Regions from separate parts of the Streptomyces sp. ITFR-6 genome, predicted to be linked through region 2. Evidence: predicted binding sites of a transcription regulator. Region 2 holds the regulator's gene; each other region holds the start of a gene.
What was found. Region 2 encodes HrcA, which represses chaperone genes, less so after heat shock. Its sites were predicted from a motif close to TTNGCACTCNGNNNNNCNGAGTGCNAA; they were not measured.

Region 1: a site for HrcA is predicted at 5,493-5,519, ahead of groES (co-chaperone GroES). Genes of this name have one in related genera too.
Region 3: a site for HrcA is predicted at 7,609-7,635, ahead of groL (chaperonin GroEL). Genes of this name have one in related genera too.

What each region holds. Positions count from the first base shown of each region.
Region 1 is NZ_CP134612.1:3,154,666-3,164,815, forward strand. Features, by position in the region: gene RLT59_RS13985 (ABC transporter substrate-binding protein) at 1-299, shown strand, start outside; gene RLT59_RS13990 (carbohydrate ABC transporter permease) at 296-1,234, shown strand; gene RLT59_RS13995 (carbohydrate ABC transporter permease) at 1,231-2,160, shown strand; gene RLT59_RS14000 (hydroxyacid dehydrogenase) at 2,185-3,213, shown strand; gene groL (chaperonin GroEL) at 3,352-4,974, opposite strand; gene groES (co-chaperone GroES) at 5,079-5,387, opposite strand; gene RLT59_RS14015 (hypothetical protein) at 5,540-5,872, opposite strand; gene RLT59_RS14020 (polysaccharide deacetylase family protein) at 5,869-6,858, opposite strand; gene RLT59_RS14025 (THUMP-like domain-containing protein) at 7,004-8,260, shown strand; partial or broken gene RLT59_RS14030 (hypothetical protein) at 8,285-8,633, opposite strand; gene RLT59_RS14035 (hypothetical protein) at 8,704-9,369, opposite strand; gene RLT59_RS14040 (VOC family protein) at 9,422-9,892, opposite strand; gene RLT59_RS14045 (MFS transporter) at 9,956-10,150, opposite strand, start outside.
Region 2 is NZ_CP134612.1:5,879,334-5,889,483, reverse strand. Features, by position in the region: gene RLT59_RS26825 (S41 family peptidase) at 1-324, opposite strand, end outside; gene RLT59_RS26820 (hypothetical protein) at 402-896, opposite strand; gene RLT59_RS26815 (16S rRNA (uracil(1498)-N(3))-methyltransferase) at 1,030-1,776, opposite strand; gene RLT59_RS26810 (nitronate monooxygenase) at 1,773-2,846, opposite strand; gene dnaJ (molecular chaperone DnaJ) at 2,961-4,097, opposite strand; gene hrcA (heat-inducible transcriptional repressor HrcA) at 4,098-5,114, opposite strand; gene RLT59_RS26795 (MBL fold metallo-hydrolase) at 5,301-6,023, shown strand; gene RLT59_RS26790 (DUF3097 domain-containing protein) at 6,049-6,867, shown strand; partial or broken gene RLT59_RS26785 (hypothetical protein) at 6,985-9,848, shown strand; gene hemW (radical SAM family heme chaperone HemW) at 9,926-10,150, opposite strand, start outside.
Region 3 is NZ_CP134612.1:3,560,937-3,571,086, forward strand. Features, by position in the region: gene RLT59_RS16135 (hypothetical protein) at 1-150, shown strand, start outside; gene RLT59_RS16140 (DUF7848 domain-containing protein) at 147-428, shown strand; partial or broken gene RLT59_RS16145 (dienelactone hydrolase family protein) at 651-1,372, shown strand; gene RLT59_RS16150 (hypothetical protein) at 1,714-2,562, shown strand; partial or broken gene RLT59_RS16155 (mycodextranase) at 2,710-2,970, opposite strand; gene RLT59_RS16160 (TSUP family transporter) at 2,958-3,452, shown strand; gene RLT59_RS16165 (GNAT family N-acetyltransferase) at 3,475-4,200, opposite strand; gene RLT59_RS16170 (alpha/beta hydrolase family protein) at 4,393-5,736, shown strand; gene groL (chaperonin GroEL) at 5,822-7,447, opposite strand; gene RLT59_RS16180 (cold-shock protein) at 7,740-7,946, opposite strand; gene RLT59_RS16185 (MoaD/ThiS family protein) at 8,380-8,658, opposite strand; gene thrC (threonine synthase) at 8,691-9,986, opposite strand; SAM riboswitch class I at 10,004-10,130, opposite strand.

The sequences.
Region 1 (10,150 bases), 2.7 Mb from region 2:
CGAGCACGTCGAGCGCGCTGCCCGCCTCCCCCGCGATGGTGCCGATCGCCCGCAAGGCCTTCGACACCAGCTTCTACGGCGGCCAGGACCTGTACGGCCTGTTCACAGAGGCGGGCGCCTCGATCGGGCCCGACTGGGTGTGGGGTCCGAGCCCCGGCGCCACCAACTCCGCACTCGGCGACGAACTCGGTGAGGTCGTCGGCGGCGGCTCCACCCTGCCGCATGCGATCAAGACCGCCCATGACGCCACTGTCGCCGATCTCAAGAAGCGCGGCCTGAAGGTCGAGGAGCCCTCATGAGCACGCCTCCCACGTCCGGTACCCGCCCCGGCGGGCTGAGCGCGAAGGCCCGCACCCGGATCGCGGCCGGTACCTTCCTCACGCCGTTCTTCGTCCTGTTCACCGTCGCGATGATCATCCCGGTCTGCTACGCGCTCTGGCTGAGCCTGTTCACCGAGAAGCAGTCCGGGCTCGGCTTCGACGGTCCCCGTACGGTCTTCGACGGGCTCGGGAACTACGCCTCCGCCCTCGGGGACCAGGCGTTCCGCGACGGCTTCTGGGTGCTCCTGGGCTACTGCGCCTTCTACATCCCGCTGATGGCCGGCGGTGCGATCGTGCTGGCGCTGCTGCTGGACACCGCACTGGCCCGCGCCCGGCGCTTCTTCCAGCTGGCGCTCTTCCTGCCGCACGCCATCCCCGGGCTGATCGCCGCGCTGATCTGGATCTACCTGTACACACCGCAGCTCAGCCCGGTCGTCAAGGCGATGGAGTCCGGCGGCATCGGCTTCGACTTCTTCTCGTCCCAGGGCACTCTGCCCTCCATCGTCAACATCGCCCTGTGGGAGTGGCTCGGCTACAACGTGGTGATCTTCTACGCCGCGCTGCAGGCCGTCGACCGCTCGCTGCTGGAGGCCGCGACCGTGGACGGCGCGGGGAACTGGCGGATCGCCTTCTCCATCAAACTCCCGCTGATCCGCTCCTCACTGGTGATGGTGCTCCTCTTCACCATCATCGGCTCGCTCCAGCTGTTCACCGAGCCGCTGATCCTGAACCGGGGCTCGGGCTCGGCCGTGACCAGCACCTGGACCCCGAACATGTACGCCTACAGCGCCGCCTTCGAGCGCAACGACTACGGCCTCGCCGCGGCCGCCTCCGTGCTCATCGCCCTCGTCGCCGCCGCGCTCTCCTTCGTCGTCACGCGCTTCACCAACAACCGCAAGGAGGCACGGGCATGACCTCCCCCGTCATGATCGATCCGGCCGCGCCGGCCCGCACCCCCGCCCGCTCCGAGGGCCGCGCGCCCGTCGGCTCGGGAGGCGCCCGGTCCAGCCGCTGGCTGTCGAAGACCGCGGTCAACGGCGTGCTGGTCATCGCCGCCGTCTACACGCTGTTCCCGCTGATCTGGCTGGTCACCGCGGCCACCAAGGACGCCGGGAACCTGCTGGGCGGTGACGTCTTCTCCTTCGAGGGCTTCAACCTCGGCGGCAACCTCTCCGCCCTGTCCACGTACCAGGACGGCGTCTACTTCCGCTGGTACGGCAACTCCCTGCTGTACGCGGGCATCGGGGCGCTCGGCTGCTCGCTGGTCAGCGTCGCCGCGGGGTACGCCTTCGACAAGTACCGCTTCCGGGGGAAGGAGAAGCTGTTCGCGCTCGTCCTGCTCGGTGTGCTGCTGCCCTCCACCGCGCTGTCCCTGCCGCTCTACCTGCTGGCGGTGAAGACCGGAACCGTCAACACCTACTGGGCGGTCCTGATCCCGTCCCTGGTGAACCCGTTCGGCGTGTACCTCTCCCGGATCTTCAGCGCCGGCTACATACCGGACGAGGTCCTGGAAGCGGCCCGGATCGACGGGGCGGGCGAGATGCGCACGTTCTGGTCGGTGGGTCTGCGCATGGTCATGCCGGGGTTCGTGACCGTCTTCCTCTTCCAGTTCACCGCGATCTGGAACAACTTCTTCCTCCCCCTGGTCATGCTCTCGGACAAGAAGCTCTACCCGCTGAGCCTCGGCCTCTACAACTGGCACAGCACCGCCAACGCCGACCCCAGCTTCTATCCGATGGTCGTCACCGGATCCCTCCTCGCCGTCGCTCCGCTGATCATCGCCTTCATCACCCTGCAACGTCACTGGAAGGCCGGTCTCACCGCCGGCAGCGTCAAGTGACATCCGAGGAGCCCGAGTTCCACCATGCACCACACCACTGACACCCGGCCCGCCGCGCTCCTGGCGATGGGACCGGGGATCGCAGAACGGCTGCTGACGCCCGCTCACCGGGACCGGCTGACCGGCCTCGTCCGCACCGATCCGGATCTGGTCGCCCACCAGTTGGCCGACCCGTCCCCGCAGGTCGCCGCCGCGCTGGCCGAGGCCGAGGTCCTGCTGACCTGCTGGGGCGCGCCCGTGCTCACCGAGGCCGTCCTCGCGGCCGCGCCCCGGCTGCGGGCGGTCGTCCACGCCGCGGGCAGCGTCAAGCACCACATCACGGACGCGTGCTGGGAGCGGGGCATCCAGGTCACCTCCGTGGCCGGCGCGAACGCCCGGCCGGTGGCCGAGTACACGCTGGCCGCGATCCTCTTCGCGGGCAAGAACGTGCTGGGCAGCGCCCGCCGCTACCGGGAGCTGCGCGCCGCGCACGACTGGCGCGAGGAGCTCGACGGCTGGGGCAACCACGGCCGCACGGTGGGCATCGTCGGCGCGTCCCGGACCGGCCGCCGGGTCATCGAGCTGCTGCGGCCGTTCGACTTCGAGGTCCTGCTGTACGACCCGTACCTGGAACCGGCCGCCGCCACCCGGCTCGGTGCGGAGCCGGTCCCCCTCGACGAGCTCTGTGCCCGCAGCGGGATCGTCTCCGTCCACGCGCCGGAGCTGCCGGCCACCCGCCGGCTGATCGGCGCCGCGCAACTGGCGGCCATGGCGGACGGCTCCACCCTCATCAACACCGCACGCGGTTCGCTGATCGACGAGCCGGCCCTGGTCACGGAGCTGGTACGGGGACGGCTGCACGCCGTCCTGGACGTGACGGATCCCGACCTGCCGCCCGAGTCCTCACCGCTCTTCGACCTGCCGAACGTGCTGCTGACCCCGCACATCGCGGGCTCGCTCGGCAACGAGCTGCACCGGATGGCGGACCAGGCGCTGGACGAGCTGCAACACTTCGCGAACGGCCGCCCCTTCGCGGACCCGGTCCACGGAGACGCGCTCCCGCGCTCGGCGTGACCTCAAGCTCCTCCGGCGCATCCGGGATCACCGGGCAAAATCAAGCCCCTCCGGCGATTGCCGAATTTGCCCCGGCACGCGAAAGGCCCGGCCCCCTCGCGGGGGCCGGGCCATACCGCTTGCGCGGAGAGCTACGCGTTAGTGGGAGTGACCGTGGCCGTGACCGGCCTCGGCCTCTTCCTCGGCCGGCTTCTCGACGACCAGGGTCTCGGTCGTGAGCAGCAGCGACGCGATGGACGCGGCGTTCTCCAGGGCGGAGCGGGTGACCTTGACCGGGTCGATGACGCCGGCCTTGACCAGGTCGCCGTACTCGCCGGTCGCGGCGTTGAAGCCCTGGCCCTTGTCGAGCTCGGAGACCTTCGAGGTGATGACGTAGCCCTCAAGGCCCGCGTTCTCCGCGATCCAGCGGAGCGGCTCGACGGCGGCGCGGCGCACGACCGCGACACCGGTGGCCTCGTCGCCGGTCTTGCCGAGGTTGCCCTCAAGGACCTTGACGGCGTGGACCAGAGCGGAGCCACCACCGGAGACGATGCCCTCCTCGACCGCGGCGCGGGTCGCGGAGATGGCGTCCTCCAGACGGTGCTTCTTCTCCTTGAGCTCCACCTCGGTGGCCGCACCGACGCGGATCACGCAGACCCCGCCGGCCAGCTTCGCCAGGCGCTCCTGGAGCTTCTCGCGGTCCCAGTCCGAGTCCGTGGACTCGATCTCGGCCTTGATCTGATTGACGCGGCCGGTGACCTCGTCGGACTTGCCGCCACCGTCGACGATGGTGGTGTCGTCCTTGGAGACGGTCACGCGGCGGGCGGTGCCCAGCACGTCCAGACCGGCCTGGTCGAGCTTGAGGCCGACCTCCTCGGCGATGACGGTCGCACCGGTGAGGGTGGCGATGTCACCGAGCATGGCCTTGCGGCGGTCACCGAAGCCGGGGGCCTTCACCGCGACGGCGTTGAAGGTGCCACGGATCTTGTTGACGACCAGGGTCGACAGGGCCTCGCCCTCGACGTCCTCGGCGATGATCAGCAGCGGCTTCGAGGCACCGGCCTGGATGACCTTCTCCAGAAGCGGCAGCAGCTCCTGGATCGAGCCGATCTTGCCCTGGTGGATCAGGATGTACGGGTCGTCGAGGACGGCCTCCATACGCTCCTGGTCGGTCACCATGTACGGGGACAGGTAGCCCTTGTCGAAGGCCATGCCCTCGGTGAACTCAAGGTCCAGGCCGAAGGTGTTGGACTCCTCGACGGTGATGACACCGTCCTTGCCGACCTTGTCCATCGCGTCCGCGATGAGGTCGCCGACCTGGCTGTCCTGCGCGGAGAGCGCGGCCACGGCGGCGATGTCGGACTTGTCGTCGATCGGGCGGGCCGTCGCGAGGAGCTCCTCGGACACGGCCTTGACCGCGGCGTCGATGCCCTTCTTCAGGGCGGCCGGGGACGCACCCGCGGCCACGTTGCGCAGGCCTTCGCGGACGAGCGCCTGGGCGAGCACGGTGGCGGTGGTCGTACCGTCACCCGCTACGTCGTTGGTCTTGGTCGCCACCTCCTTCACCAGCTGGGCACCGAGGTTCTCGTACGGGTCGTCGAGCTCGACCTCGCGCGCGATGGTGACACCGTCGTTGGTGATGGTGGGCGCACCGAACTTCTTGTCGATGACGACGTTGCGGCCCTTGGGGCCGATCGTCACCTTCACCGTGTCGGCAAGCTTGTTGACGCCGCGCTCAAGGGCGCGACGGGCGTCCTCGTCGAACTTCAGGATCTTCGCCATGGAGCTGAACTGTCCTCTCAAAAACAAGAACTGCGCCCCTCGCCGCCCGGCTAGTTATGTCGCAGGGGGCCAGGGGCGCAGAACAGAAGCAAACGTTGGGTGAATTACTTCTCGATGATCGCGAGCACGTCGCGGGCCGAGAGGACGAGGTACTCCTCGCCGTTGTACTTCACCTCGGTGCCGCCGTACTTGCTGTACAGCACGATGTCACCGGTCTTGACGTCGAGCGGAAGGCGCTCGCCGTTCTCGAAGCGGCCCGGGCCCACGGCCAGGACGACGCCCTCCTGGGGCTTCTCCTTGGCGGTGTCGGGAATGACCAGGCCGGAGGCCGTGGTCTGCTCGGCGTCGAGCGGCTGGACCACAATGCGGTCCTCAAGCGGCTTGATCGCAACCTTGGTGCTGGCGGTCGACACGATCCGGTCTCCCCCTTCGGAGATCTCACGGGGTTAACAGTCTTTGGGTGGCGACCAGGTGGGCCCGTCGTCGCGGGTGCCGGACCTGCCGGTCGCACAGTACTGCTGGCACTCTCCAGTGGGGAGTGCCAGCACTGAGACTATGACCGCGATTAGCACTCGGTCAAGCGGAGTGCCAATTCACGCCCCTCGTGGCGTCCGTGCCGGATCCCGCCGGCGGACGACACGGTGTGCCCCGGCCGGGGCGGACGTCCGCAGGAGACGACGACCAGCGCCCCCGGCGCCCTGCGGTCACCCCGCGCCAGCTCCGTGGCGCGCGCGCCCGCCGGCCGCGCCGCCGCCCGGCTCGGTGGCGGGTTCACCCGCTGCGCGGCCTTGCGGCCGAGCCGTTCGATCGGGTCCACCGACTGCGCACAGCCGGTGGTGGCGGTCAGGAGCGCACCGGCGGCCAGCAGTCCGGCCAGCAGCCGGTGCGCGCTTCTCATACGTAGTCCTCCAGCCGGGCCACGGCGTATCCCTTGTCCGTGATGACCTTCATAACGGCCCGGACCATGTCGGGCATGGAGCCCTTCCAGTCCTTCTTGCCGCGGAAGTGGGTGAGGATGATGTCCCCGGGGTGCAGGTCCTGGTCCTCCTCCCGCCACTCCATGCGGTCGGGGAACACCTCCTCCGACCACAGGGGCACGGCGGTGATGCCGCAGGACTTGGCGATCCGCAGGGTGTCGCCGTTGTAGTTGCCGTACGGCGGCCGGAACAGCCGGGGGCGCTCGCCGTACTGCTTCTGGAGGATGTCCTGCTGGTCGCAGATCTCCTGCTTCTGCACGTCGTAGGAGAGACCGGGCAGGTAGCGGTGGTTGAGCGTGTGGTTGTTGATGGCGACGCCCCGGGCCTGCGCGTCCTTGAAGTACCCGTAGTCGTCGCGCACCAGGTAGTCGCTGAGGAAGGCGCTGTACGGGATGTTCAGGTCCGACATCATCCGCAGCAGCTCGGGGTCCTTGTCGTCCCCGTCGTCCATCGTCAGGAAGACGATCTTCTTGTCGGTCGGGACCGTGGTGAAGACCGGCGGCAGCGAGTCGTCGCCGCCCTCGACCTCGAAGCCCTTGCGAGTGGTGATGTGCGGCTTCACGGCGGGCGGGACGGGCGCGGCCAGCGGAGTGCTCGCCAGCCCCCACTTCTTGGCGGCGACCGCGCGGGCGGCCTGGGCGAGGCGCGCCTTCTCGGCCTGCGCGGCGCGGGTGCCCGCCGCCCCCGCGTTCCCGGCCTGACTGCCCGGCCGCCCGGCGAGGGCCTTGGCCCCCTGTCCGGCTCCTACGTCGGTACGGCTGTCGGTCCCGGCCGCGCAGCCGGAGCCGACCGCGGCGACCAGGAGCGCGGCCAGGACCGCGTAACCGGGCCGACGCCGCAGGTATCCCCGGGCGCGTCCGGTTCCGCCCTGCCCCTGTTCCACCTGTCCGGTTCTGCGCCTCTTCATGATGAATTCTTCTTTTTGTCGTACAAGCTGCATGGCGCCGCATACTGCCAGTACGTCATCGGGCTCCCGGGCCGACACCGCCGCCGGACCCGCACGGTCCCCCGGCTGGCTCACAACCGGCTGGCTCACAACCGGTTGGCTCACAATGGGGCAGGTGAACGCTCTCGCCCCGACCGACGGCCCCGATCCGTCCGTCGCCCCCGACCCCCTCGCCGGCTTCCTGGCCCTGCGCACCCCGGAGGGTGCCGAGCTACTGGCCGGGCTGCGCTCGTACGACCCGGCCACCGAACTCGCCACCGCCACCCGGCTGCGCCGCACCCACCCGGCCGGCCTGGTCTCCGCGGCGCTCGGGCAGGCACGGCTGCGGCAGCGGGCGGTCGCGAAGTTCGTCGCCGAGGACGCGCACCGGATGTTCTTCACGCCGAACGGGGTGGAGCAGGCCACCCGTACCTCGGTGGCGGCCCACCGCGCCGGACGCTTCGCGGGCGCCGGGGTCCGCAGCGTCGCAGACCTCTGCTGCGGGATCGGCGGCGACGCCGTCGCGCTGGCCCGCGCCGGGATCTCCGTCCTCGCCGTGGACCGCGACCCGCTGACCGCGGAGGTGGCCAGGGCCAACGCCGCCGCGCTCGGCCTGGACGCGCTGATCGAGGTGCGGTGCGCCGATGTCACGGAGATCGACACCTCGCCCTACGACGCGGTGTTCGTCGACCCGGCCCGCCGGGGCGGCCGGGGCCGGATCTTCGACCCGGAGGCCTACTCCCCGCCGCTGTCCTGGGCGACCGCCGCCGCGCTGAAGGCCCCGAGGGCGGCGCTGAAGATCGCCCCCGGCGTCCCGCACGAGGCGATCGGCCCGCAGGCGGAGGCCGAGTGGATCTCGGACGGCGGTGACGTGAAGGAGGCGGTGCTCTGGTTCGGGGAGGGCTTCGAGGCGGGCGCCTACCGCGCCACCCTGCTCCCCTCGGGGGCCACCCTGGCGGCCCCGGCCGCGCTGCCCGCCCCGCCGGTCGGGCCGGTCGGCCGGTATCTGTACGAGCCGGACGGCGCGGTGATCCGGGCCCACCTGGTCGCGGACATCGTGGACCGGTGCGGCGGCCGGCTGATCGACGAGATGATCGCGTACGTCACGAGCGACGAGCTGTACGACTCCCCGTACGCCGCCGGGTACGAGATCACCGATCAGCTGCCGTTCAACATGAAGCGGCTGAAGGCGCTGCTGCGGGAGCGGAAGGTCGGCGTCCTGACGGTCAAGAAGCGCGGCTCGCCGGTCGAACCGGAGGAGCTGCGCCGGAAGATGAAGCTCCAGGGCCCCAACCGGGCCACCGTCTTCCTGACCCGGGTCGCGGACGCGCCGACGATGCTGATCGGCCACCCGGTGACCGGCCCGGAGGCCGGCCACCGGTAGCGACGGCGGCGCTTGGGGGAAGCTCTACCCGAGGTCGGTCAGCTCGTCCGCGTACACCTGCGAGAGGCGGCTGCGGGCCCACGTACTGCTGGCAGTTGCACCCGCCCGACTCGAAGCGGACCGGCTTCTTCTGCTCGTCCCAGGCGGTCGGCACCTCGACCAGCTCATGGCACTTGCCCTGCTTGTCGTGCTTGGCGAGGTGGTGCGTGCAGCCGCAGACCGGCTCCGGTGGCTTGTTCGCCGCCTCGACGGCCAGCCGTTCCCGCTTGCCGGCCTCCAGCAGTTCCAGCCTGCGTTCATGCCGGTTGCGCAGCGCCGTACGGGCGTTGTCGACCAGCCAGCCGAATCCGCCCGTCCAGAAGATGATCAGCAATCACCAGTACCACTCCATGACACGCCCTCCCCCAGAGTCCTTCGCGTACGCGCCAAGGATAGGACCGGAGTCAGCGGTGCGCGCCGCCCCCGGAGGAGATCAGCGCGCCGGGTGTGGGCGCGCCGATCAGCACCCGGACGACCCAACGCCGGTGCAGGAGCGCCTTGGTGACGCCGATCAGCCCGACGAGCCAGCCGATCAGGCCGAGCCCCATGCCGAGGGCGACCAGTCCGTACGTGTCGTCCCCGCGGGTCGCACCGGCCGGAACGGCGACGCAGGTGAACAGCCCGCCCGCGCACAGCACGAAGGAGAGCAGCAGCCAGACCAGGCTCGTCCCCGGCATCCGGAGCGCGCGGTCACCCCCCGGATCGCGGTCCAACTCGCCCCACTCCACGAGCAGTCGGCGGAGCCGGATGTCCCGGCGCAGCCCGACGAGGACCAGGATGACGGCCGGCACCAGGGCGCCCGTGCCCAGGGCGAGGAGGACCACGTCGGAGAGGGCGCTGAAGACGTCGTAGGACTCCTCGAAGGAGATGAACGCCGTGCCGATCAGCGACCAGCCGAGCTCGCCGAGCGCACCCCAGAGCCACAGCAGCCCGAGCCGCCCAGGACCCAGGTGCATCTTCACCAACTCGCGCAGAACGAGGGCCCGGTCGGTGAGCAGCGCACCCCGGTCGGGCCAGGTGCGTATCTCCACGGGCGGCGGGGGCGGGGGCAGCGCTGAACGGCGGGACATGGCCGAGACCCTACCGAGTGCGCGCTGCCCGGACAGCCCTCGGGACCGGGGTTCAGGCGTTGCGCAGGGCCTCGATGTCGAGCCGCTTCATGCCGAGCATCGTTTTCATGGCGCGGGCCGCCTTCTCCGGGTCCGGGTCGGTCAGGGCGTCACCGAGGCCGGGCGGGACGATCTGCCAGGAGACGCCGAATTTGTCCTTGAGCCAGCCGCACTGGCTCTCCTGTCCGCCGTCCGCCGTGAGCGCGTCCCACAGCCGGTCCGCCTCCTCCTGGGAGGAGCATTCGACGGAGAGGGACACGGCCTCGGTGAAGGGGAACTCGGGGCCGCCGTTGAACGCGATGTACTCCGTGCCCTCCAGCTGGAAACGCACGGTCATCACGGCGCCCGCCTCGCCGGGTGGCGCCGGGGTCCAGCGGGTCACGTCCAGGACGCGGGAGTCACCGCCGACGACCGAGATGTAGTGGTCCGCGGCCTCCTCTGCCTGGTTGTGGTCGAACCAGAGGAACGTGGTGACCTTCTGCATGGCGTTCTCCTCGCACGGTGGTGCGGACGGTCGTGCAGGGTAGACCGGTCCCGGGCCCGGAACTCATCGGCCGGGCACGGCCGGATCGACGTCTCCGGTGGAATGCTTCCGGAGGTCTTCCGGACCTGCCACCGGTACGCCCGCCGGGCCGGTTACGGGGGCGGTCGCCGCCCCGGTTCCGGCCGTGGCCGCCGCCCCGGCCCCCCGGTCGCGCGGGAGCAGGAGCAGCGCCGCCAGCGTGCCCGCCGCGAGCAGCCC
Region 2 (10,150 bases):
GCCCTGGGTGCTGAGGACCAGTACCTCGCTCTCCGGAGTCCAGCCGTGCACGGCTGTCTGCGCGTCGCCCCAGTAGGTCAGCCGCTTGGAGGGGCCACCGTCGACGGGGGCCAGGTGCACCTCCGGCGCCCCGTCCCGGGTGGACGTCCAGGCGACGAGAGTGCCGTCGGGAGATATCCGCGGCTGGGCCACGGGGCGGTTGTCCGCGCTGACACGCCAGGCGCGGCCGCCGTCGAGCGGCGCGAGCCAGACGTCGTCCTCGGCGGTGAAGGCGATCAGGTCGCCCTGGACATGGGGATACCGGAGGTAGGAAGGCTGTGTCACAGCGATCACCCTAGGCCGAGGCCGCAGCCGTGGAAACGGAGTTGGCCGGAGTCCGACTCCTTCGGTGTCCCGTGCACTCACTTGCCCTGCGGCGATTCGGTGACCGTCACCGTGACCGTCACGGTCGGCCGGGCGCCTCCCCCGCTGCCGCCCGCCGGGGGCCGTGGCGGGGCGGACGAGGAGGGCGCGGCATCGCAGTTGCCGAGCATCGTGGCGCGGAAGACGGTCTTCCCGGCCGCCTTCGCGGTCATGTCACCGCTGACGCACCGGCCTTCGACCTCCCGGTCGACCTTGCCGTCGAGGCTGATGTCCTTGCCCTCCTTGGTGCGCCCGTTGCAGTCCACGTCCGCGATCCGGCTGGTAACGGGGGTGGACGAACCCGTCCGGGAGCCGGGGCTCGCGCCGCCGCCGGTCCGTGCCGTGCAGCTCAGCCAGTCCACGTGCACGCCTTCGTGCTCCAGCGCGCGGGTGGCTGTCTGATCGGTCGTCACCGCGATGGACGCGGAGTTCAGTCCGTTGACCGGGTCGCAGGCCGAGAGTCCGGCGACGACCGTGCCGGTGAGGCAGACCACGGCCGGAAAGCGTCGGATCCTTCGATTGCGCCATGCCCTTGATGTCCCCATACGGGCAGCTTCCCACCGCTCCTGACGGTGCGGTAGACCGCTTGCGGCCAGAACCGGCCAAGGTTCGGGGAAACGGCCCGATTCAGGACCAGCGGCCGGTGCGGCCGAGCAGCAGGGCCGTCGCCGCCGTGCCCGCCGTGGACGTACGCAGTACGGTCGGCCCGAGCCGGCAGGTCCGGGCCCCGGCGGCGGCGAACGCGGCCAGCTCCTCGGGCGATACGCCGCCCTCCGGGCCGACGACGAGCACGATCTCGCCCGCTTCCGGCAGCTCCGCGGTGGCCAGCGGTTCGCCGGGGTAGCCGCGGTCCTCGTGCAGTACGGCCGCGAAGTCGGCGGTGGCCAGAAACGCGGCGACCTGCTTGGTCGTCATCGCGTCCGCCACCTCGGGGAACCGCACCCGGCGCGACTGCTTGCCGGCCTCGCGGGCCGTGCCGCGCCACTTCGCCAGCGCCTTGAGGCCCCGGTCGCCCCTCCACTGGGTGATGCAGCGCCCGGCCTGCCAGGGGACGATCGCGTCGACGCCGGTCTCCGTCATCGTCTCGACGGCGAGCTCGCCCCGGTCACCCTTGGGGAGGGCCTGGACGACGGTGATGCGGAGGCCGGGGCGGGGTTCCTCGTGGACCGGTTCCAGGCCGCCGAGCACCAGCCGGTCCTTGCCCTCGGCGGCGGACACCACGCCTTGTGCCCAGCGGCCCCGGCCGTCCGTCAGGACGACCTCCTCCCCGGCGTGCAGGCGCCGGACCGAGACGGCGTGCCGCCCCTCCGGGCCGTCCAGGACGAATCCGGGCCCCGTGGGCATCTCCTCGACGACGAAGACGGGTGCCGTCACTGCGTACTCCTTGTGCTCACTGCCGCCCGTGCGGCGTCCAGTTCCTCGACGAGCAGGGCGACGAGCCGGCCGGCCGTCAGCTCGCGTGCCAGCCGGTGCCCCTGGCCTGCCCACAGCGCCATGCCCTGCGCGTCCCCGGCCTTGGCCGCCGCCTTGCGCAGCGGTGCGGTCAGCTGGTGGATCTGCGGGTAGGCGGCCGGGGCGTACGGCCCGTGCTCGCGGACGAAGCGGTTGACCAGAGCGCGGGCCGGGCGCCCGGAGAAGGCCCGGGTCAGGGTGGTGCGGACGAACAGCGGGTTGGTCAGGGCCTGCTTGTGCAGCAGGTGGGCGCCGGACTCCGGGCAGATCAGGAAGGCCGTGCCGAGCTGCGCGGCATCGGCCCCGGCCGCGAGCACCGCCGCGATCTGGGAGCCGCGCATCAGCCCGCCGGCGGCGATGACCGGGATCTGCACGGTCTCGCGGACCTGGGCCACCAGGCTGAGGAGCCCGGTGCCGATCCCCTCGGCCTGCGGGTCGTCGCGGTGGGTGGACTGGTGGCCGCCCGCCTCGACGCCCTGGGCGCAGACCGCGTCGGCACCGGCCCACTGGGCGGCCTGGGCCTCCTCGGGCGTGGTGACCGTCACGACGGTGTACGTGCCCACGGCGGCGAACGCGTCGAGGGTGTCGCGGGTCGGGCAGCCGAAGGTGAAGGAGACGACCGGGACCGGGTCCTCCAGCAGGATGGCGAGCTTGGCCTCGTAGCCGTCGTCCCCGTCGGACTCGGTCTCGCCGAGCGGGGTCTCGTACCAGGTGGCCTCGCCCGCGAGCTGGTGCCGGTAGACGTCGACGGCGCTCGGGTCGGCGAGGTTGGGCTGCGGCATGAAGAGGTTGACGCCGAAGGGCTGGCCGGTCAGTCCGCGGACCTGCTTGACGTCGTTGTACATACCGTCCGCCGTCTTGTACCCGGCGGCCAGGAAGCCGAGCCCGCCGGCCTCGGCCACGGCTCCGACGAGCTGCGGGCAGGAGACTCCGCCCGCCATCGGGGCCTGCACGATCGGATACCGGCAGAGATCGGTCAACGCGGATGGCATGACGGCATCGTGTCATGCCCGTCCTGTCCCGTGATGCGCACCCCGTGACCGCGATATGTCCGCAATGCCGTACGGGCCCGGAAATCCAGGCCCGTACGGTGGTGACGCGTGGGATCAGCGCCCGTTGAAGGCGTCCTTCAGACGGGAGAACAGGCCCTGCTGGCCGGGCTGGAACTGGCCGGTGGGCCGCTCCTCGCCGCGCAGTTTCGCCAGCTCCCGCAGGAGGCGTTCCTGCTCGGGGTCCATCTTCGTCGGGGTCATCACCTCGACGTGCACGATCAGGTCGCCGCGACCGCCGCCCCGCAGGTGCGTGATGCCGCGCCCGTGCAGCGGGACCGACTGGCCGGACTGGGTGCCCGGCCTGATGTCGACCTCCTCCAGTCCGTCGAGCGTCTCCAGCGGCACCTTGGTGCCGATGGCCGCCGCCGTCATGGGGATGGTGACCGTGCAGTGCAGATCGTCGCCGCGCCGCTGGAACACCGCGTGCGGCAGCTCGTGGATCTCGACGTAGAGGTCACCGGCCGGGCCGCCGCCGGGGCCGACCTCGCCCTCGCCCGCGAGCTGGATGCGGGTGCCGTTGTCGACGCCCGCGGGGATCTTCACGGTGAGGGTGCGCCGCGAGCGGATGCGGCCGTCTCCGGCGCACTCCGGGCAGGGCGTCGGCACGACCGTGCCGAAGCCCTGGCACTGCGGGCAGGGCCGCGAGGTCATGACCTGGCCGAGGAACGACCGGGTGACCTGGGAGACCTCGCCGCGGCCCCGGCACATGTCACAGGTCTGGGCCGAGGTGCCGGGTGCGGCACCCTCTCCGCTACAGGTCGTACAGACGACGGCCGTGTCGACCTGGATGTCCTTGGTGGTGCCGAAGGCCGCCTCCGCGAGGTCGATCTCCAGCCGGATCATGGCGTCCTGGCCGCGCCGGGTGCGCGAACGGGGTCCGCGCTGCGACGCCGTGCCGAAGAACGCGTCCATGATGTCGGAGAAGTTGCCGAAGCCGCCCTGTCCGAATCCGCCCGCGCCACCTCCGCCCGAGGCGGACAGCGGGTCGCCGCCGAGGTCGTACACCTGCTTCTTCTGCGCGTCCGAGAGGACCTCGTAAGCGGCGTTGATCTCCTTGAACCGCTCCTGGGTCTTCGGATCGGGGTTCACATCCGGGTGCAGCTCGCGTGCGAGCCGCCGGAATGCCTTCTTGATCTCGTCCTGCGAAGCGTCGCGGCGCACGCCGAGTACGGCGTAGTAGTCCGTGGCCACTTACGACTCCGCCAGGATCTGTCCGACGTAACGTGCCACTGCGCGTACCGCTCCCATCGTTCCGGGGTAGTCCATGCGGGTCGGTCCGACCACGCCGAGTTTGGCGACTGCCTCGTCGCCCGAACCGTAGCCGACCGCGACGACGGACGTGGAGTTGAGTCCCTCGTGGGCGTTCTCATGCCCGATTCGTACGGTCATGCCCGAGTCCTTGGCCTCGCCGAGCAGCTTCAGCAGCACGACCTGCTCCTCCAATGCCTCCAGCACCGGCCGGATCATCACGGGGAAGTCGTGCCCGAAGCGGGTGAGGTTGGAGGTGCCGCCGATCATCAGCCGCTCCTCCGTCTCCTCGACGAGGGTTTCGAGCAGGATCGAGAGCACGGTGGACACGGTCGCCCGGTCCTCGCTCTCGAAGGATTCCGGCAGGTCCTGCACCAGCTGCGGGACGTCCGCGAAGCGGCGTCCCACCACCCGGCTGTTGAGCCGGGCCCGCAGATCGGCGAGAGAGGTCTCACCGAACGGCGTCTGGCAGTCGACCAGCCGCTGTTCGACCCGGCCGGTGTCCGTGATCAGCACGAGCATCAGCCGGGCGGGGGCCAGGAGCAGCAGTTCCACATGCCGCACCGTCGAGCGGGTCAGCGAGGGGTACTGCACGACGGCGACCTGCCGGGTCAGCTGCGCGAGCAGCCGTACGGTACGTCCCACGACATCGTCGAGGTCGACCGCGCCGTCGAGGAAATTCTGAATGGCCCTGCGCTCCGGCGACGACAGGGGCTTGACGCCCGCGAGCCGGTCGACGAAGAGCCGGTAACCCTTGTCCGTCGGGATGCGCCCCGCGCTGGTGTGGGGCTGGGCGATGAAGCCCTCGTCCTCCAGCACCGCCATGTCGTTGCGGACGGTGGCCGGGGAGACCCCCAGCTTGTGCCGCTCCGTGAGCGCCTTGGAACCGACGGGCTCCTCGGTGCCGACATAGTCCTGGACGATGGCGCGCAGCACTTCGAGTCTGCGTTCGCTGAGCATCGCGCACACCTCCAGCTGTCTGCATCGGTCGATCTCGGGTCGTTCCCGGGACTCCTCCTGGCACTCTGTCCTTTCGAGTGCCAGCAGTCTCCCCGGTCAGTGTACGGCGACGGGGTGGGCCCCAAGCAAGGGCGACCGGCCACGCTACCGCGAGACCGCGCAGGTCGTTGCCGATAGCGTCGCCGCATGGACGTCGCTTGGGAAGAGTTCGGCTGGGAGCGGTTGGGTGGCGGAACGGGCCGGCGACGGCTGCCGGGCTGGGACGCGACGGCCGCGCTGGTGGCCGGAGCGGACGGGGTGCTGCTCTGCGACACCGGCTCGACGCTCCGGGAGGGCGCCGAGCTGCGTGACCAGATCGACCGGCTGACCGGCCGGAGCGTGACACATGTCGCACTGAGCCATCCGCATTTCGACCATGTACTGGGCACGGCCGCCTTCGCCGGGGCGCGGGTGTACGGGGCGGCCGGACTGCCGGAGCTGCTGCGGACGGAGGCGGAAGAGCTGCGCCGCTCGGCGGTCACGCACGGGGTGCCGGAGCGGGAGGCGGCACAGGCGGTGGCGGCACTGGTGGTCCCGCGGCACCAGGTGCGCGGGGAGCTGACGCTCGACCTCGGCGGCGGCCGCCGGGTGGTGCTGGCCGAGATGGGCGCCGCGCACAGCGGGCACGATCTGGCGGTGCTGGTGCCCGGCTCGCCCCCGGTCGTCCTCTGCGGCGACCTGGTCGAGGAGTCCGGCGAGCCGCAGGCCGGTCCGGACGCGGTGGTCTCCCGCTGGCCGACCGCGCTGGACCGGCTGCTGGCGCTGGGCGGCGAGGACGCGCTGTACGTGCCGGGTCACGGAGCGGTGGTGGACGCCGCGTTCGTCCGGTCACAGCGCGACGCGTTGGCGCACCGCTTCGGCGTGTCGTGAGGCCGTCGCGTCCTATCGTCGTGCGATGCGCAGCTATCAGCCGGACCTGACCCCGCCGTGGAAGAAGTCCGCCCCCGCCCCCGAGGTGCCCGCAGAACCGGATCTGGTCGTGGAGGAGGCCGTCACCGGCTTCTGCGGTGCGGTGATCCGCTGCGAGAAGACGGCCGAGGGGCCGACGGTGACCCTGGAGGACCGGTTCGGCAAGCACCGGGTCTTCCCGATGACGCCGCGCGGCTTCCTGCTGGAGGGCCGGGTGGTGACGCTCGTACGTCCGTCGGCCGGCGGTCCCGTCCGCCCCGCCCGTACGGCTTCCGGCTCGGTGGCGGTCCCCGGGGCGCGGGCGCGGGTGGCGCGGGCCGGGCGGATCTACGTGGAGGGGCGGCACGACGCGGAGCTGGCCGAGCGGGTCTGGGGCGACGACCTGCGGATCGAGGGCGTGGTCGTCGAGTACCTGGAGGGCATCGACGACCTTCCGGCGATCGTGCGCGAGTTCTCCCCGGGGCCGGACGCGCGGCTCGGCGTGCTGGTCGACCATCTGGTGCCGGGCTCCAAGGAGTCCCGCATCGCGGCACAGGTGACGGACGGGAACGTCCTGGTGGTCGGTCATCCGTACATCGACGTGTGGGAGGCGGTGAAGCCGTCGTCCGTGGGGATCGGCGGCTGGCCGGTGGTGCCGCGCGGACAGGACTGGAAGACCGGTGTGTGCCGTTCGCTGGGATGGCCGGAAAACACCGGTGCGGCCTGGCAGCGAATCCTGTCCTCGGTCCGCTCCTACCGGGATCTGGAGCCCGAACTCCTGGGCCGGGTCGAGGAATTGATTGATTTCGTCACGCTTCCCGCCTGATGTCCGGCGGGTCTTCCCGCCAATCCCGGGCTGATCCCTACAATTCCCTGCGCCTCGAACGCATCATCGGTTATTGAGTGTTTCCTGGCTCTTTTCGCGAGGGAAGGCACGGGGGCGATGGCGCGCGAGGTATGGCGGGACAGTGCGGACAACGAGGCGGCCTCGGCCGTCTTCCACTTCGTGCAGCAGCTGATCGACCGCTACCGGGACAACCGGCCGGTGATGCCGTTGGTGGTCCTCCAGGCCGCCGACGCCGACGTCCCGTCCGCCGTGGATGCCAGGGTCGAGCAGATCGTGCGCCAGATCCACCACGCGAACCAGCTGCGCCGGGTGCCGCTGAAACTGCTCGACGGCCGTGGCGGGACACCGTACGAGGCGGCCCTCGACATGGTCCGCACGCTGACCGAGAAGCCGTGGGAGACCCGGAGCAGCTCGCAGTACAAGCCCTTCGCCTTTCCCCGCTCGCGGCTGCTCGGCGCCATCGAGCAGGCCACCGCCGCCGTGGTGCGGGAGCCGGACGGGGGCGGCTCGCCCGAGGAGCGCGACGAACGGATCCTGGAGCAGCTGAGCACCCTGCGCTGGCGGGTCGGCCGGCACGGTCCGCGCAACTGGCTGGGCACGTTCCGGGAGTCGGTGCGGCCGGAGACGTTCCTCGGGGCCGTCGTCATCGCGGTGCTCGGTGTGCTGCTCGGCGAGATCGGCTGGGTGCCCACCGCCCTGGTGGCCGTGGGCGCGGTGCTGGGGCTCGCCGTCGTGCGGCTGGTGACGACGTCGGCGCCGCCGCTGCTGTGGCTGCGGCGGGCCAGCAGATGGTTCGCCACCACCTCCTCGCTGGCCGCCGCCAGTACCGGGTACCCGTCCGACGGCTGGTCCCGGTTCTCGCCCAGCGGATCGTGGCGGGTCATCCGGGTCCGGGCCGCTGTGGTCGCGGGGCGGGTGGCCGACGCGGCGGCGGGCGACGAGCAGTCCCGCCAGTTCCACCTGGAGCTGCGGGTCCAGGCACTGCTGGAGGATCTGCGGAACAACTACCGCCCCACGCGCTGGACTGGCGGGCCGGCAAGCGCACCGTGCCTCCGGTGGTGTTCCTGCCCACCGCCTGTCAGAGCAACGGCGGCGTCCAGCTGATCAACGCCATCAACAACGTCCGCTCCCGGCGCAGCGAGGTGGACCCGCTGCTGCTCCTGGCCTCGCTGCCGGCCGCCGAGATACTGCGGCACACCCCGCCGCTGCCCGCGGAGCCGCTGCCCACGCACACCGGTGCGGCGCGGGCCCGTTACGACGACTGGATCAGCCATCTCAGCATCGGGCAGTCCCCGACGGCCGCCGCCACCCTCGCCTGGGTGCTGCGGCTGCCGCTCTCGACCGAGCAGCTGACCCATGAGCACGCGCACGCGCAGCTGGTCACGGAGCAGGTGCGCCGGACGTGGGTCTGGTGGGTGATGTCGCGTACGACCCTGGCGTGCCTCCTGGTCGGTGCCCTGCCGGCCACTTTCCTGGTGAGCAGTGAGCTGGCGGACCGGTACTGCCACGGTCCGCTCACCGACGTGAACACGGACTCGGTGAAGCTCGCGGGGCCCGGCGGCGGGGCGAAGGAGTGCATAGGCGTCTCGACGACGACGCGGGTGCGTTTCGCGGCGGGCAACGATCTGTCGCTGGACGGCTCCGGCAAGGGCGTCACGTTCGACCGGATCGAGCGGGCGGTGGCAGAGGAGAACGCCGCCATCGTGCCCGGGGACGACTACGTCACCGTCATCTACGCGGGCCCGTTCACCGCCACCTCCCCGGAGGGCACCCGTAAGGCCCTGGAGGAGCTGACGGGTGTGTATCTCTACCAGCACCACACCAACAAGCTGGACTTCTCCGTCAAGCTCAAGGTGCTGACCGCCAACGGCGGGCAGGACATGCTCCAGCAGATACCGGCGGTGAAGAAGATCATCGAGGTGGCCGCGGAGGACCCCAGCGTCGTCGGTGTGGTCGGGCTCGGGCGCGATACGACCGACAGCCCCGAGGCCACCGAGCTGCTCCAGGAGGCCGGTCTCCCGGTGGTGGACACGACCAACTCCGGCGGCTATCTGGCCAAGGGCTACTCGAACTACTTCGGCATCGCGGCGACCGACGAGGAGCAGGCCGACGCGATGGCCCTGGTGGCCCGGCAGGTGGCCGGGAAGTCCGCGCACCCGCGGGCCCTCGTGCTCTCCCGGCGCCTCGGCAACAACGACAAGGACCGCTACACGGTCGAGCAGCGCAAGGTGGGCGGCGCGATGCTGAAGGAGGCCGGGTTCAAGCTGTCGGAGCTGGCGGAGTACAGCCTCGGCCGCCGCAACAGCGCCGATCTCGACAAGCCGGTCCAGAAGATCTGCGAGGCGGACCCGGCACCGGACGCCCTGTACTTCGCCGGCCGGGTCGAGGACGTCAACAATCTGATGGGCCGGCTCGCCCAGGGCTGCGCGGGAAAGCCGATCACGGTCTTCACCGGCGACGACCTGACCAAGGCCCGGTTCGCGGACAGCACGGATCTCGCGGAGGACGCCACGCTCTACCACACGGCGCTCGCCCCGATGGGGCGCGGCCGGGCCGACGGCTTCTACCCGGAGGCGCACCGGACCCTGGAGGGCCTGCTGCCCGAGGGCGGCACCCTGCCGAAGCTGCCCGCCACCAAGGCCTACCAGGACGGCCTGTTCGCCAGCGGCCAGTCGGTCATCTCGTACAGCGCGACGGCCGCCCTCTACGAGGCCGCCAGCCACGGCGACACGATGAGCAGCGCCGCAGAGACGTGGGCGAACCTGTACGCGGTGAACCTCCGGTCGATGCCCACCGGCACCGTCACGTTCCGCGGCTTCATCCCGTACGAGGCGCAGGCGGGCCACGGTCTCGACGTCGTCGAGATCACCTATCCGGACGGCCGGATCCACAGCAGGGTGATCTGCGGCCGGCCCGCCGGGGCCGACAGGCTCACCCCGCCCGGCTGCCCGGTGGGGTGAGCGGGCCGGGGTGAGCCTGTTCGGGGTGAGCCTGTCGGCCCCGCTCGGTCCACCAGGCCCCGATGGGGTGGGCCCGCTCAGTCCACCAGGTCCCGCACCACCGCGTCGGCCAGCAGCCGCCCGCGCAGCGTCAGCACGGCCAGGCCGTCCGCGAACGGGCCGGGCTCCAGCAGACCGTCGTCCACGGCGCGCCGCGCCGCCGCGAGCCCGGCCGGGGCGAGCAGGGACAGCGGGCAGCCGTCGGAGAGCCGCAGCTCCAGCAGGATGCGCTCGACGCGGCGGTCCTCCGCGGAGAGGATCTC
Region 3 (10,150 bases), 2.3 Mb from region 2:
AGGCTGGAGCCGGACCCCGCCCCCGTGCCGGACTGCGCCGGGTGCAGCGAGTTGGCCGACGTGCGCGAACGGGCCCGCACTGGCGGCGACATGACCACCGTGTCCGACTGCAACGTCTACATGCGGCGACACCCGGAGGGGCACCGATGACCCGCACGGTAATGCGTTACGTGGACCACACCATCAGCCACGTGCCGGACGGTGGGATCACCGCTCAACTCTTCTGCATGACGGCGGAGTGCGGGGAGGACTCCGGACTCCGAGGTGTCCCGGACGACGCCCAGGACTGGGCCCTTCGGCATACCGGTCGGACCTGCCACGACCTGTTCCGGCGCGAGTACACCGACCACGCCCGCGTCGTCCGACACGAGCAGAACAGGGAGACGCACGGTGCCGCTGATCAGGAAGCACGTGATGAAGCCGAGTAGCGTTCCGCCGTCCAGTGAACCTCAATACCCCGGCATCCATCGCGCGAGAAACCCGATTGCGGACCGAAGCGGGCCACGGCTAATCTCGCGGAGGCCGTGCGAGAGAACGAGGAGGTGGTACCCGTGAACACAGAACTGACATGGGTGCTCTCCTCCGGGGTCACGGTCGGGCGATAGGTCGTCCGGGAGCGCCGTTCAGCAGCACTCCCGAAAGGCACGACCATGCGATTCACTTCTGAGCAGCGCCTCGACGACGGCGTCCTCGAACGCGAATTCACCCTCGGCGAGATTCCCGGTCTCCTGTGGACCTCCGGGTCCGCACCCGCCCCGCTGATCCTGATCGGTCACCCCGGCAGCCTGCACAAGCGGCTTCCCCGGCTGGTGGCGCGGGCCCGTTACTACGCGGCGGAGCACGGCTTCGCGGTGGCGGCCATCGACGCTCCGGGCCACGGTGACCGGCCCCGTTCCGCCGACGACGAGCAGACCAGGGCCGACCTGCGCCGGGCGTTGCAGGCCGGCGAACCGGTCGACGAGATCGTCGACCGGCTCCTCATCCCCCTGGTCGAGGGGCGGTCCCGGAATGGCGGACCACCCTGGACGCCCTCCTCTCGCTGCCCGAGATCGACGGCCCTGTCGGGTACGAGGGGCTGTCCGCCGTCGGCATCCGGCTGGCACTGGTCGAACCGCGCATCGCGGCCGCCGTCTTCTTCGGCATGGGCTTCGTCCCCGGCGTGGTGCGCGAGGAGGCCCGGCAGCTCACCCTGCCGCTTCAGTTCCTGCTCCAGTGGGACGACGCGGGCATGGAACGGCAGCCGGTCCTGGACCTGTTCGACGCCTTCGGCAGCCAGGAGAAGACCCTGCACGCCAACATGGGCGGGCACACCGGCACCCCGTGGTTCGAGACGGAGGACGCCGCCCGGTTCTTCGGCCGCCACCTGAAGTGACCGACGTAGGGCGGTAGGCCGCCCTACCGCCTCGGCCGGGCAGGGTGCCGCTCATCGAAAAATCCCCCGGAGCTCAAGCGTCGAGCTCCGAGCGCTCTTTCAGCGGAATGGTGGGTGGGTCTGAATACCCACCCACCCACCCTGACCGGCCAGTTGACCATTTGTCACCGACTTGCGACGGACCGTAGCGACGCTCTAGCGTCAGCGAAACCAAGACGGCCCCCGCCGGTGCGCAAACACCGAACAGGGGCCTGACCACTTCGATCGTCAGGAGCGATCTCATGGCTGCCAGCCAGCTTAGTCCTGCCCTTGTTCCCCCTGTCCCCACGCTCGATCACCCGATGGCCAGTCCCGGGTACGGCAAGCGTTCGGCGCCAGGCCAACGCCCGCGCACCGATCACGATTTCGCGCACCTGCTGCCCCGTGACGCCGCTGTCGCCGCGTACATCGACGGACTGTGCGACGGTGCCGACATCTCCGTGAAGACCCTCGCCAAAACGCTCCCGTACGGCCAGTGCGCCCTACGCACCACGCTCAACCGGCTCCAGGAAGCGGGCCACCTGCGCCGGGGCAGCGAGTGCATCGCCACCGAGGAAGCGCTGCTCTGGGTCACCCGCACCTTCTTTTCCCGCACCTGGCACGACGACGACTGGTGGGACGCGTTCATCCGGGGCGACGTACCCCAGGACCAGGTGCAGGATCAGGCGCCTCAACGCCCCACCCGCTCCCGCTCGTTCATCCTGCTCGCCGCCCTCGGACGCCACACCCCCACGCTCACGCTCTCCCAGGCAGACTGCGTGACGCTCGAACCCCAGGTCACCGAGTGGTTCGAGCGCGGCGCCACCGAACCGGAAATCATGCACGCCCTCACCGAAGGCCTCCCCCCACGCATCCACCACGCCGCCGCACTCATCCGCAGGCGTCTGCTGGACAAGCTGCCGCCCGTTCGTGAGGCCTCACTCGGCCCCCGAGTCGTCCTGCGCACCCTGGAATGCCGCGAATGCCGCGCCCCCGGCAACGCAGCAGCCATGCCCGGCGGACTCTGCACCACATGCCGAGGCAACACCCCCGACACCCCCAACGGCCCTGCGGGCGCCGTACCCGAACACGGCGTACGCGCCAGGATGAGCGCCGTACGCGCCGGACTCGTACCCCGCGCCGAGCGCGCCGGGCGGACCGGAAGGGACTGACCGGCGGGTGCCTGCCGTGGTGCATGCCGCGTGGCCGACCTGCTGCGCGAGTGCGTCGACGGGCGGTGGGGCAGTGACCGGCTGAACCGTCCCGGGGAGTGGGCGGCCCAGCCGGTCGTCAGTGGTTCTCCTGCCTGCCGTCCGGCGTCACCACGCTTCCGGCGCCGGCGGCGGGACGACGGCCGGCCGGTCGTCGCAGGTGATCGTGTTGGGGAGCAGCCAGGGGGCCAGCCGGTCGCCGTCGTTGCCGCCCAGGTCCGTCAGGGCGAACTCCGAGCCCGTGGAGGGGAAGTTGAACGAGCCGCAGTTGTTGACGCCGACCGCGCCGACGTTGCGCGCGTCCACGTTCTCGAACGTCGCGCCACCCGCCGCGCGGGCGCTCAGCACCGAGGTGCCTGTGCCGTCCACTCAACACCCACGTCTCGGGGCGGCTGTTCGGCATCCTGCTGGCGTGCGCCGTCACGGTGACCGGCCTGCTGGTGTGGCTCCGCGAGCGCCGCACGGCGACCTCGCGGGCGGCCGAGGCCCCGGTGCGCGTACCGCTCGCGCTCACCGTCGCGGTGGGGGTCACGGTGGCCGTCGCGGCGGGCCTCTTCGGCCTGGGCGGACCGATGCTGAGCGTGCCGCTCCTGGTCGTCTGTGGGCTCCCGGTGCTCTCCGCTCTGGCCGCCGCGCAGGCGCAGTCCGTGGTGATCGCGAGCGTGGGCACCATCGGCTACGTCCAGCACGGCTCCATCGACTGGACCCTGGCCGCGGTGGTCGGCGTACCGGAACTGGTGGGGGTGCTCGTGGGCTGGCGCATCGCCCGCTCCGTCCCGGCCCGCCGCCTCAAGTACGCCATGGCCGCCATGCTCCTGGCCCTGGCCCCGTACCTCGCGTTCCACTCCTGAGGCACGCGGTACGGGTCGGCGCCTACCGGTCGAGCTCGATGCTCAACTGGGAACCCAGTTGCGTGAAGCCCAGTGCGGCCGCGACCCGCCGGGACGCGGGAGGCCGCGCACGCCACTGCGGCAGCAGCCCGGCGGCCAGCGCGTGGGCGACCGCCGCCGAACCCGTCACCCGCGCCAGCCCCCGCCCCCTCGCCGCCGGAGCCGTCAGAACGCTGAGGTGAGCGGTCCGGGCCGGCCACACCTCATAACCGGCGGCAGCGACCACCTCACCGCGCTCGCGGACCACGAAGACAGGTGACGTGATCCCGCTCAGCCCGGCCTCCCCGGCGTCCGCGTCACCCGCTGCCGCCTCCAGCCGCCGCAGCTCCGGTTGTCCGGCGGGCAGTTGCTCCACCGGCAGCACACCGGCCCGCACCGGCCGGAATCCCTCCGGCGAGACGTACGACAGGGCCGCCGGTCCGAGCGTCCCGGCCACGGGCAGCGCCTCCCGTACCAGCGCCTCGTCCACGACGGCTTCCGCCCACAGCCCGGCCGGCGCGTCACGGACGAGCGCGGCGGCGCTCCTGTCCGGCGCGGTCACGAGCACTGATCCGCCCAGAGCCACCACGCCGACCCAGCCGGCCGGGCACAGCCCCGACTCCTCGGAGACCACCACGCTCACACCGCCCGTCGGCGCGAACGACACCGGCACCCCGGCCAGTTCCTCCCACAGCCCCCGGGCTACGAGCAGCGACGCGTCCATCGGCATGGGCCCGATCCTGCCACGCGCGTTCAGTGGCCGACCCGGAATTTCGTCCCACCGGCCGCCGTGGCAGCCCCCCATCCCCTACCCCGGTGCCAGCCGCCACGCCGCCGAATGAGCACCTGGGTATCACGCGCGGGGCGGGCCGCGCGGGGCATCGTGGAGGTGTTCGCACACGTACCGCGCACCACGCGACACATGAGCCGTGCCGCGCGGCGCCGCCCGAACGGGCAGTCCCAGGTGTCCGCAGTCCCGCGTACTCGCACTCACAACCGCCGGCAGGTCCTCACCGCCGCCCTCGCCGCGTCCGCTCTGCCGGCCACCGGCGCCATCCCGTCCTACGCGGCCGGCGGCCGGCGGACCCGCACCGCGCTGCCGGCCACCCTGCCGACCGCGCGGCTGCCCCGGCCCACCGGACCGTTCGAGGTCGGCTGCACCGTGCACCACCTCGTCGACCCCTCACGCGCGGAGCCCTGGCTGCCCGGGACCACCGCGCGCCGCGAGCTGATGATCAGCGTCCGCTACCCGGCCGCGCCCGGCGGCTCCGGGCGGCGGGAGCCGCAGATGACGGCCGCGGCCGCCGCGCACTTCGGCGGAGCGGAGGGGGCCGCCGCCCTGAACCTGGGGATGGCGCCCGGGTCCGTCGACTGGGGCGCCACGCTCAGCCACGCCCGCCGCGACGCCCCGGTCGCCGCGCGGGCGGGCCGGCTGCCCGTCGTGCTGTACTCCGGCAGGCTGGGCGACCCGCGCACCTGGAACACCGCCCTGGTGGACGATCTGGCGAGCCACGGGTACACCGTCGTCACGATCGACCACACCTACGAGGCGACCGAGGTGGAGTTCCCCGACGGGCGCCTCGCCACCATGCGGATCTTCGACGGGGCGCCGCCCAGCGATCCGGACGTGCTCAGCGCCCTGCTGCGCAAGATCATGGCCGTCCGGGTCGCCGACACCCGGTTCGTGCTCGACCGGCTCCCGGAACTGAACCGGACGCGCTTCGGCAACGTACTCGATCTGCGGCGGACCGGCATGTTCGGCCACTCCGCGGGCGGCTTCACCGCGGCCCAGACGATGCACGACGACCGGCGGGTCAGGGCGGGCATCAACATGGACGGGCAGATGGACTACGTGGGCGGCGAGGTGCCGGACGGCAGCCGGCTGAGCACGGTGGCCACGGACGGTCTTGACCGGCCGCTGCTCCTGATGGGGACGGCCGGTGAGGGATCCGGCGACTACCGGCAGCAGCCGTCCTGGGCGGCGTTCTGGAAGAACACCCGGGGCTGGCGGGCCGACGTCACCCTGACCGGCTCGCGCCACGCCTCCTACACCGACGCCGAGTTGCTGCTGCCGCAGCTGGCCCGGCAGAGCGCGGAGCAGGACGGCGGACTGGCCGAGGCGGTCGGGACGGTACGGCCCGACCGGGCGGCGGCCGCGAGCCGGGCGTACGCGGCGTCGTTCTTCGGGCGGTGGCTGCGCGGTCACGACGACTGCCTGCTGGACGGACCGTCGGCGCGCTTCCCGGAGATGGTGTTCACCCCGTAGGGCCCGCAACGACACCGGCCCCCGGGGAAGAATCCCCGGGGGCCGGTGTCGTTACAGCTGTGCAGGAGCTACCGATCCGTGAGGATCAGAAGTCCATGTCACCGCCCGGCATGCCGCCCGGAGCGCCCGCGGCAGCGGCCTTCTCCGGCTTGTCGGCGATGACGGCCTCTGTGGTGAGGAAGAGCGCGGCGATGGACGCGGCGTTCTGCAGGGCGGAGCGCGTGACCTTCGCCGGGTCGATGATGCCCTCGGCGATCATGTCGACGTACTCGCCGGACGCGGCGTTGAGGCCGTGACCGATCGGCAGGTTGCGCACCTTCTCGACGACGACTCCACCCTCAAGACCACCGTTGACGGCGATCTGCTTGAGCGGGGCCTCCAGCGCCAGCTTGACGGCGTTGGCGCCGGTCGCCTCGTCACCCGAGAGCTCCAGCTTCTCGAAGACGGCCGAGGCCTGGAGCAGAGCCACGCCACCACCGGCGACGATGCCCTCCTCGACGGCGGCCTTGGCGTTGCGCACCGCGTCCTCGATGCGGTGCTTGCGCTCCTTGAGCTCGACCTCGGTGGCGGCACCGGCCTTGATGACGGCCACGCCGCCGGCCAGCTTCGCGAGGCGCTCCTGGAGCTTCTCGCGGTCGTAGTCCGAGTCGGAGTTCTCGATCTCGGCACGGATCTGGTTGACGCGGCCCTGGACCTGGTCGCTGTCACCGGCGCCGTCGACGATCGTCGTCTCGTCCTTGGTGATGACGACCTTGCGGGCGCGGCCGAGCAGGTCGAGACCGGCGTTCTCCAGCTTGAGGCCGACCTCCTCGGAGATGACGGTGCCACCGGTCAGGATGGCGATGTCGCCGAGCATGGCCTTGCGGCGGTCACCGAAGCCCGGGGCCTTGACGGCGACGGACTTGAAGGTGCCGCGGATCTTGTTGACGACCAACGTCGACAGGGCCTCGCCCTCGACGTCCTCAGCGATGATCAGCAGCGGCTTGCCGGACTGCATGACCTTCTCCAGCAGCGGAAGGAGGTCCTTCACGTTGCTGATCTTCGAGTTCACGATCAGGATGTACGGGTCGTCGAGGGACGACTCCATGCGCTCCATGTCCGTGGCGAAGTACGCCGAGATGTAGCCCTTGTCGAAGCGCATACCCTCGGTGAGCTCAAGCTCCAGCCCGAAGGTCTGGGACTCCTCGACGGTGATGACGCCTTCCTTGCCGACCTTGTCCATGGCCTCGGCGATGAGCTCGCCGATCTGGGTGTCAGCGGCGGAGATGGAGGCGGTCGAAGCGATCTGCTCCTTGGTCTCCACGTCCTTGGCCTGCTCCAGGAGGGCGGCGGAGACGGCCTCGACGGCCTTCTCGATGCCCCGCTTGAGAGCCATCGGGTTGGCACCCGCGGCCACGTTGCGCAGACCCTCGCGGACGAGTGCCTGGGCGAGAACGGTGGCGGTGGTCGTACCGTCGCCGGCGACGTCGTCCGTCTTCTTGGCGACCTCCTTGACCAGCTCCGCACCGATCTTCTCGTACGGGTCCTCCAGCTCGATCTCCTTGGCGATGGAAACACCATCGTTGGTGATCGTGGGGGCGCCCCACTTCTTCTCAAGGACGACGTTGCGGCCCTTGGGGCCGAGGGTGACCTTGACGGCGTCGGCGAGCTGGTTCATGCCGCGCTCAAGACCGCGCCGGGCCTCCTCGTCGAACGCGATGATCTTGGCCATATGAAGTGGTCCTCCCGGACAGGGGTGGATTCTCCGGACCGAGTGGCGCCCGCGACGGACGGCCTGCCGTCTGCCGGTTCCTTGCCCCGGCAGACCTGCGGGCCTCACCGGCCCGGTCCAAGTTTCTGTCACTCTCACCCGGAGAGTGCTAAGCCCAATGATTAGCACTCGACCCCCGAGAGTGCAAGCGCCTCCCCTCTCGGGGAGTGGCTCGGGACGCACGGAGGGCCCGTACCCCTGGGGGTACGGGCCCTCCGTGCGTGAGTAGTGTCGTTGGCCGACCGCGCCGAGCTCAGCCGACAGCGAGCTTGACCATGTCCGCCTGCGGCCCCTTCTGGCCCTGCGAGATTTCGAATTCAACTCGCTGACCCTCTTCGAGGGTGCGGTATCCGTCCATCTGGATCGCGCTGTAGTGGACGAAAACATCCGCACCACCGTCGACCGCGATGAAGCCGTACCCCTTCTCCGCGTTGAACCACTTGACGGTGCCCTGAGCCATGCCTAACTCCCCTATTACTGGCCCTTGCACAGGACCGCACTTCGCGGGCCCGGGTCAGAACCCACCCTCCGACAGGAGAGGGTGCGTGCGCCGGAACGCGTCGACCGCGGCCGAATGTATCTGCCCAACTGCCCTCTGCAACAGGTCAATCGGACGAAAATTCTCAGGCGCGCCGATCACCCGAATATGAGGAATTCATGAGATTCCAGGGCAAGTCGGGCCAGGCAAAGGCGACTTATGGCGCAAGAAGCTCAGGTACTTTGGCTGCATCTTGTCGTGGCCAGGCGCATTCTCATATGCGGGGGGCACGGGCAGCGAAGGGGACTTCCCACACTCTACCGCGCTCAACCATGCAGAATTGCCCCCTCCGCTTCTGTCGCGGAGAGGGCAATCCAGGTGACTCGGCGCAGTGGGACCGCCAGGGTCCCCGGGGTCAGCAGCCGCCGGCGACGGCCGGGATGATCGAGACTCCCGCGCCGTCCGGGGTGAGCGCTTCCAGGCCGCCTTCGAAGCGCACGTCGTCGTCGTTGACGTACACGTTGACGAAGCGGCGCAGCTTGCCCTGGTCGTCCAGGACGCGGGCGGCGATGCCCGGGTGGTCCTTCTCCAGGGACTCGATGACCTGGGAGAGGGTCGCGCCCTCTGCCGGGACCTCGGCCTGGCCGCCCGTGTAGGTGCGGAGGATGGTGGGGATACGGACCTTGACGCTCATGGTGGGTGCCCTTCCTGGAGTCTCGGGTGGGATCAGCCGGCGGTGCCGAGGCCGGCGGCGCGGAAAGCGTCCAGGCTCGGACGGATCGTCGCCGTCGCCTGCGAGGTGGCGGCCACCGCGTCCAGCGTCTTGAGGCCGTCCCCGGTGTTCAGGACGACGGTGGTGAGCGTCGGGTCGAGCAGGCCGGCCTCGATCAGCTTCTTCGTCACGCCGACCGTCACACCGCCCGCGGTCTCGGCGAAGATGCCCTCGGTGCGCGCCAGGAGCTTGATCGCGTCGACGACCTGCTCGTCGTTCACGTCGTCCACCGCGCCACCCGTACGGCGGGCGATGTCCAGGACGTAGGGGCCGTCGGCCGGGTTGCCGATGGCGAGGGACTTGGCGATCGTGTTCGGCTTCTGCGGGCGGACCACGTCGTGACCGGCCTTGAAGGCGGCGGAGACCGGCGAGCAGCCCTCGGCCTGGGCACCGAAGATCTTGTACGGCTTGTCCTCGACCAGGCCGAGCTTGATCAGCTCCTGGAGGCCCTTGTCGATCTTCGTGAGCTGCGAGCCGGAGGCGATCGGGATGACGATCTGGTCGGGCAGCCGCCAGCCGAGCTGCTCGCAGATCTCGTACGCGAGCGTCTTGGAGCCCTCGCCGTAGTACGGGCGGAGGTTGACGTTGACGAAGCCCCAGCCCTCCCCGAGCGGGTCTCCGATGAGCTCCGAGCAGAACCGGTTGACGTCGTCGTAATTGCCCTCGATACCGACCAGCTCACCGCCGTACACCGCGGCCATGACGACCTTGCCCTGCTCCAGGTCGTGCGGGATGAACACGCACGAGCGCAGACCGGCGCGGGCCGCGGCGGCGCCCACCGCACCGGCCAGGTTGCCGGTCGAGGAGCAGGAGAGCGTGGTGAAACCGAAGGCGCGGGCGGCCTCGACGGCGATCGCGACGACGCGGTCCTTGAAGGAGTGCGTCGGGTTGCCGGAGTCGTCCTTGACGTACAGGCCGCCGGTGACGCCCAGCTCACGGGCGAGGTTGTCGGCCTTGACCAGCTTGGTGAAGCCGGGGTTGATGTTGGGCTTGTCCGCGACATCGGCGGGCACCGGCAGCAGCGGCGCGTAGCGCCAGATGTTGTCGGGTCCGGCCTCGATGCGCTTCTTCAGCTCGTCCGGGGAGCCGGTCGGCAGGTCGTACGCCACTTCGAGCGGCCCGAAACAGGTCGCACAGGCGAAAAGGGGACCGAGCGGGAATCGTTCTCCGCACTCGCGGCAGGAAAGTGCCGCGGCGGGACCGAGGTCCACGGAAGATTCGGTGGTTGCTGCAACAGTCTGAACAGCCATGATGGCGAGGCCCTTTCTCCTCATCTTCCTTGTGACGCATTTCGCCACAAGACGGAATTGGCACCGTCCCCACCTGACCTCGCGGTCGGCGGGATGGTTGCCGGGACTTCAACGGGCCGTTCCCTCTGTCCCTCTGGATGAGCGCTATGGCACTGGACCATCGA